Regions from separate parts of the Mycobacterium sp. SMC-11 genome, predicted to be linked through region 2. Evidence: predicted binding sites of a transcription regulator. Region 2 holds the regulator's gene; the other holds the start of a gene.

Region 1 (3,401 bases), 610 kb from region 2:
GCCACAGCGCACAATCGGTCGCTGTGTCGTTGGCCAGTCGATTCGTCGTCAAGAACCTGGTGCGCGCGTGGGCAGTTCGGCCGGACTTAGCGTGGCCGCTCGCATCGGTCGATCGACTGGCCGGTTTGGTGCCGCACCGGCAGGCAGCGCGCGTCGAGCGATTTCGCCTGGGTTACTGTGTCGCCGAACAGGTTCAGGCAGCCGGCGCCTCGAGGCAGCGGGCCATCCTCTATCTACATGGCGGGGCGTTTTTGACCTGCGGGCTCAACACGCATCGTTCACTGGTAACTCGATTGTCCCGAGCGGCCGATGCCAGCGTTCTCAACATCGATTACCGGATGTTGCCCGCACATCGGATCGCTGATGCCGTCGACGACGGCCTGAGCGGGCTGCGCTGGCTGCTTCGCCGTGGCTACGACCCGGACCAGATCGTGATCGCCGGTGATTCCGCGGGCGGATACCTGGCCTTCATGACCGCCCTGGCGGCCGCGCAGTCCGATCTAGTGAAACCTGCTGGTATAGCGACGGTTTCACCATTCACCGATGCAGATCCCACCGCAAAGCTTCAGCACCGCAACGCCCGGCGTTGTGCGATGTTCCCGTGCGAGGCGCTGATGGCTTTCACCCGATACCTGCTTCGCGCCCGCGCCGCGTCGCCGATGGATGCCGACCTGTCGTTGCTGCCGCCGGTCGCCATCCACGCAAGCACCGACGAGCTGCTGTTGCCCGACGCCGAAGCCATGGCGCAGCGGCTGGACACGGCCGGTGTGCGTTGCGATCTGCATTTGTGGGAGGGCCAGGTTCACGACTTCCCGTTGGCGGCCGATGTACTGCCCGAGGGGCGACGGGCGATCCGCTACCTCGGCGATTTCGTCAAGGAAGTCACCGAACCGCCCGAGCCCGGCACCGCAGCCGCCTGATCCGGCGCCTGAATGAGGCTGCGTCACTGCATTCACTTGCGTCACAGCCGTTTTGGCTGTGGATACTTTCTGCGACCTGTCGGACCCCGGAGCTACTCTTTAGTACATGCGTTCGAACAATCGCGACGAGGTCGTCCAAGTCTTCGACGCAACGACTACCTGCACCCCGACGGCAACTACAGCGACGACCAGCGCGCCAACATCGTGGTGTGGCGCTGGGTAACCAGGACCGTGACGGTATGACCCCCATCAAAGGATTCCTGGGTCCGCAAGCCCGCGCCACGTGGGACGCGGTGTTGGCCCACTGGGCCGCACCCGGAATGTGCAACCCGAATGACCCCGCCCCCTGTGTGAAGGGCACGCCCTCACAGGCGGCGATCGACACCGACGGCCCAGACGGCGACGACGTTCCTTAACCGGTCCGGTCGGGCGATCCGATGGCCCGCACTTTAAGATCATTTCTTATGACCAGTGTTACTGAGCACTCCGGTGAGGCCCACGTAGAGGCGCAAGCCGAGCATGTCGTCGACATCCACACCACTGCGGGCAAGCTCGCCGACCTCAAGCGTCGGACCGAGGAGACCCTGCACCCGGTCGGTGAGGCCGCGGTCGAGAAGGTGCATGCCAAGGGCAAGCTGACCGCTCGGGAACGGGTCTACGCCCTGCTTGACGAGGGCTCTTTCGTCGAGCTCGACGCGCTGGCCAAGCACCGCAGCACCAACTTCGGCCTGGCCGACAAGCGTCCGCTCGGCGACGGTGTGGTGACCGGCTACGGCACCATCGACGGCCGCGAGGTCTGCATCTTCAGCCAGGACGCCACCGTGTTCGGCGGCAGCCTCGGCGAGGTCTACGGCGAGAAGATCGTCAAGGTCCAAGAGCTGGCCATGAAGACCGGCCGGCCGCTGATCGGGATCAACGACGGCGCTGGTGCCCGCATCCAAGAGGGTGTGGTCTCGCTGGGCCTGTACAGCAAGATCTTCCACAACAACATCCTGGCCTCGGGCGTGATCCCGCAGATCTCGCTGATCATGGGCGCGGCGGCCGGCGGCCACGTGTACTCCCCCGCCCTGACCGACTTCATCGTGATGGTCGACCAGACCTCCCAGATGTTCATCACCGGCCCCGACGTGATCAAGACCGTCACCGGCGAGGAGGTCACTCAGGAGGAGCTCGGCGGGGCACACACCCACATGGGTAAGTCCGGCACCGCGCACTACGTCGCCTCCGGCGAGCAGGACGCGCTGGACTACGTCCGCGACCTGCTGAGCTACCTGCCGCCGAACAACTACGCCGACCCGCCGCACTTCCCGGTGCCGGCCGCCGAGGGCGCCATCGAGGACAACCTCACCGCAGAGGACCTCGAGCTCGACACGCTGATCCCGGACTCGCCGAACCAGCCGTACGACATGCACGAGGTCATCACCCGGATCCTCGACGACGACGAGTTCCTGGAAGTCCAGGCCGGTTACGCGCAGAACATCATCGTCGGCTTCGGTCGCGTGGAGGGCCGCACCGTCGGCATCGTGGCCAACCAGCCGACCCAGTTCGCCGGCTGCCTGGACATCAACGCCTCGGAGAAGGCCGCCCGGTTCATCCGGACCTGTGACTGCTTCAACATCCCGATCGTGCTGCTGGTCGACGTACCCGGCTTCTTGCCCGGTACCGAGCAGGAATACAACGGCATCATCCGGCGCGGCGCCAAGCTGCTCTACGCCTACGGTGAGGCCACCGTCGCCAAGATCACCGTCATCACCCGCAAGGCCTACGGCGGCGCGTACTGCGTCATGGGGTCCAAGGAGATGGGCGCTGACGTCAACGTGGCCTGGCCGACGGCCCAGATCGCGGTGATGGGCGCCTCCGGCGCGGTCGGGTTCGTCTACCGCCAGCAGCTCAACGAGGCCTCGAAGAACGGCGACGACGTCGACGCGCTGCGCCTGCAGCTCCAGCAGGAGTACGAGGACACGCTGGTGAACCCCTACGTCGCCGCGGAGCGGGGCTACGTCGACGCGGTGATCCCGCCGTCGCACACCCGCGGCTACATCGCCACGTCGCTGCGACTGCTGGAACGCAAGATCGTCCAGCCGCTGCCCAAGAAGCACGGAAACATTCCCCTGTGAGCGGCACGAGCGAGCTTGTGAGCGAAGAGAACGAAGCGACCACCGCGGTCGAGGAGACTCCTGTGGCGGCCGAGCCACTCATCAAGGTGTTGCGGGGCAACCCCACCGACGCCGAGATCGCGGCGTTGGTCGCGGTGCTCGGCACGGCGGGCGGCGGCAGCGCCGAATCCGGCACGCGGGACCGCAATCTGTGGGGCCACCCGGTCGACAAGCTGCGGCTTCCGCTGTTCAGCTGGCAGCGGATCACCCTGCTGGAACGCACCCACATGCGCCGGTGACCAGCCGGTGACGAGGCTGGTCCTCGGCTCGGCCTCCTCCGGCCGGTTGGCCGTCCTGCGCGGCGCCGGGATCGACCCGTTGGTGG
Region 2 (3,401 bases):
ACCCACTCGATCTGACCGGGTTGCGGCACCCGCAGGTAGCCGGTCTCGGCATGCAGGGGCAGGCCATCGGCGGGCGACTTGGTCTTCTGGCTGTACACCAGGAACGGCTTGCCGACGTGTGAGAACACCACCTCTTCGAGGTAGTCGAATGACGCGATCGTGGGATACACCCCGGATCCCTGGCCCGACCAGGTGCCCAACAGCGGGGCCAACTCCACAAGGTTCGGATGCAACTCGGGTGCCATGGCGCCAGCGTAGTGCGCGGTGACGCCCGCACGGCTCAACTGGTGCTGGGCATCTCGCGGTGTTCGCGCAGGGCCTCGATCTCCCGCTCGAAGTCGGCGGCCGAGGAAAAGGATCGGTACACCGAGGCGAATCGCAGGTAGGCGACTTCGTCGAGTTCACGCAGCGGACCCAGGATTGCCAGGCCCACCTCGTGGCTGGGAATCTCCGGCGAACCTGCCGCTCGCACAGCGTCTTCCACCTGCTGAGCCAGCAGATTCAGCGCATCGTCATCGACCTGGCGGCCCTGGCAGGCCCGGCGCACGCCGCGCATGACCTTCTCCCGGCTGAACGGCTCGGTGACGCCACTGCGTTTGACCACGGCCAACACCGCGGTTTCCACCGTGGAGAATCGGCGACCGCATTCCGGACAGGACCGACGGCGCCGAATGGCCTGGCCTTCATCGGCTTCGCGGGAATCCACCACCCGGGAGTCTGGATGGCGACAAAACGGGCAGTGCATTGCCGCTCCTTCGCCGTGCCGGGAACCCGCACCCTCAGACAGCTGGGGCACCGTGGGCCATTGGGACAACTGCGAGCGTACCTGCGCGGGTTCCCGGCGGCGCTGCGCAGTCGCCGCGAGCGGCGACCGAAGCGACACGGCGACCTCAGCCCAGCGGAGCGATCAGCGTCTGGCCGGCGTCCAGGGCCACCGACTCCAGGCTGTTGAGCTCGCGGATGCGCTCGATGACCTGTCCGGCCGGCGCGTCCGGTGCGACGCGGGCCGCCAGGTGCGCCAGGCTCTCGCCGCTCTGGACGCGCACCACGCCGAGCTGGTCGGGCACCGCGGAGGCACCGCCGGCTGCTGCCGCGCCGAACTGGGCGATCAGCCCGAGCCACACAGTGATACCGGCGGCGACCAGAGCCAGCACGACGGTGGTCGCCGGGGTGATGGCCTTGACGGGCTGCGGCCGGTGCGGCGCACGGGACATCAGCACCCCGGAACCGCGGTGCCGTAGCGGGGCGCCGCCGGGCCGCGGCCGGACCAGCCGCGCCGGCTGGGTGCGGATCGGGTATGCGCGGCCCGAGGTCCGAGGACCGCGATGCAGCTGGGCCCGCTCGTTGCGGGTCTGCTCGAACGTCGGGGCGATCGTCTCGATGAGCATCATGTGCGGTTCTCCCTCACTCGGCGTCGGCGACCCTGTTCGCTCGACTGTTCGAATACTAATCGATTGTATGTTCGATGTCCGAACACGTGATCGAATCGTTGTCGAAAACATTAGCGAAGGGGTCCGACAAGTCGTCGACGCTTTCGAACGCCCGCGCGACACACCTCGAACACATGTTTGATTAATCGCAGCTATGCGACTAGATTCGCCCCCATGAGTGACAGCAGCAGTAACCCGGCGGGCCCGGACTCAGCGCTGACCGCGCGGCAGCGCACGATCCTGAACGTCATCCGCGCTTCGGTGAACGAGCGGGGTTACCCGCCGAGCATCCGCGAGATCGGCGATGCCGTCGGGCTGACCTCGACCTCCTCGGTTGCTCATCAGCTGCGCACGCTCGAACGCAAGGGCTATCTGCGCCGTGACCCCAACCGGCCCCGCGCGGTCGACGTCCGCGGCCAGGACGACATCACCGGCGCCGTCGAGGCCGCGCAACGCACCGAGTTCGCCGGTTCGGATGCGCTGCCCGAGCCCGCTTTCATTCCAGTTCTGGGCCGGATCGCGGCCGGCGGGCCGATCCTGGCCGAGGAAGCCGTCGAGGATGTCTTCCCGCTCCCCCGCGAGCTGGTCGGTGAAGGTGAGCTGTTCTTGCTCAAGGTGGTCGGCGAATCGATGGTGGACGCCGCGATCTGCGACGGCGACTGGGTTGTGGTGCGCCAGCAGAACGTCGCCGACAACGGCGACATCGTGGCCGCAATGATCGATGGCGAGGCAACCGTCAAGACGTTCAAACGCACCGGCGGTCAGGTCTGGCTGATGCCGCACAACCCCATTTTCGATCCCATACCCGGCAACGATGCGGTGGTGCTGGGCAAAGTCGTCACCGTCATCCGCAAGGTCTGATCATGTTCGCGCCGTGCCCACCGTTCGATGCGGAGTCGGCGCGACAGAAGGTCCAAGCCGCCGAGGACGCCTGGAACACCCGGGATCCCGCACGTGTGGTGCTGGCCTACACAGAAGACTCGGTGTGGCGCAACCGGGACGAGTTCCTCACCGGGCGCGCGGAGATCGAAGCATTTTTGCGGCGCAAGTGGGCCGCCGAACGTGACTACGCACTACGCAAAGAGCTGTGGTGCTACCAGGACAACCGGATCGCGGTGCGCTATCAGTACGAATGCTGCGACGCCGACGGCCAGTGGTGGCGCAGCTACGGCAACGAGCTGTGGGAGTTCGCCGCCGACGGCCGAATGAGCCGCCGCGAATCCAGCATCAACGACATCCCGATCACCGCGGCGCAGCGGCGCCTCTTCGGCCCGCGCCCGCAGCGCGAACGCGACCTGCCGCTGCCGCTGCGGTGATCAGCCGGCCCTGGTGAAGCCGTTGAGCCGCGCGGCATCCTCGGTGGCGAACCAGATCTCGGCGAGGGTGTCGTCATACAGCGCGTTCTGCGGGGTGTAGTAGAGCCCCGAGCCGATGTTCGCCTTGATCGGGTAGCCGTTCGGCTGCTGATACGGGTCGTCCAGCGGCAGGTGCATCACCGGGTGTACCGATTCGTCGATACCGAAGTTGCGCGGTTCGCCACCACCGCCGAAGGTGCGGGTGTCCGTGCCACCGCCGAACCTACGGGGCTCTGCGACAGCGCCGAACCCCCGTGGGTCCGCCCCGCCACCGCCGTGCCCCACGGCATGCCGACCGGTGCCGAAATCTTCTTCGGTCACCACCCGGGTGGGGGCGGTGTCGGTGTCGTCATCGTCGTCGACCTCCGCCTCGCTTTCGTGCTCGCCGTAGTGCAGCCACGGCGCATCCGGAATCGAGGAGACGGGCAGTTCGGGCTCGGACGCGTACGGCGCGGCGGAGGCGCCGTAGCGACTCGGAAGCCGGACGGTGCCCTCGTGCTCGCGGTGATCGTCGCGGTGGTCGTCGCGCCGGTCTTGGTGGGCCCACTGCTCGTCATCGTCGTCGTAGTCGTCGGCGACCGGGGCCGGCACTGCAACCGGCGAGCCCGGCAGCACA

What was found. The regulator LexA, encoded in region 2, represses DNA repair genes until DNA is damaged. The targets are predictions, from matches to a motif close to CGAACANNTGTTCG.
Region 1: a site for LexA is predicted at 1,022-1,035, ahead of ACKY0X_RS16395 (DUF222 domain-containing protein). Genes of this name have one in related genera too.

The regions. Positions count from the first base shown of each region.
Region 1 is NZ_CP176430.1:3,457,612-3,461,012, forward strand. Features, by position in the region: gene ACKY0X_RS16390 (alpha/beta hydrolase) at 1-920, shown strand, start outside; gene ACKY0X_RS16395 (DUF222 domain-containing protein) at 1,130-1,336, shown strand; gene ACKY0X_RS16400 (acyl-CoA carboxylase subunit beta) at 1,385-3,037, shown strand; gene ACKY0X_RS16405 (acyl-CoA carboxylase subunit epsilon) at 3,055-3,315, shown strand; gene ACKY0X_RS16410 (Maf family protein) at 3,323-3,401, shown strand, end outside.
Region 2 is NZ_CP176430.1:2,850,831-2,854,231, forward strand. Features, by position in the region: gene ACKY0X_RS13395 (peroxynitrite isomerase) at 1-245, opposite strand, end outside; gene nrdR (transcriptional regulator NrdR) at 281-745, opposite strand; gene ACKY0X_RS13405 (LysM peptidoglycan-binding domain-containing protein) at 891-1,391, opposite strand; gene lexA (transcriptional repressor LexA) at 1,605-2,291, shown strand; gene ACKY0X_RS13415 (nuclear transport factor 2 family protein) at 2,294-2,746, shown strand; gene ACKY0X_RS13420 (LGFP repeat-containing protein) at 2,747-3,401, opposite strand, start outside.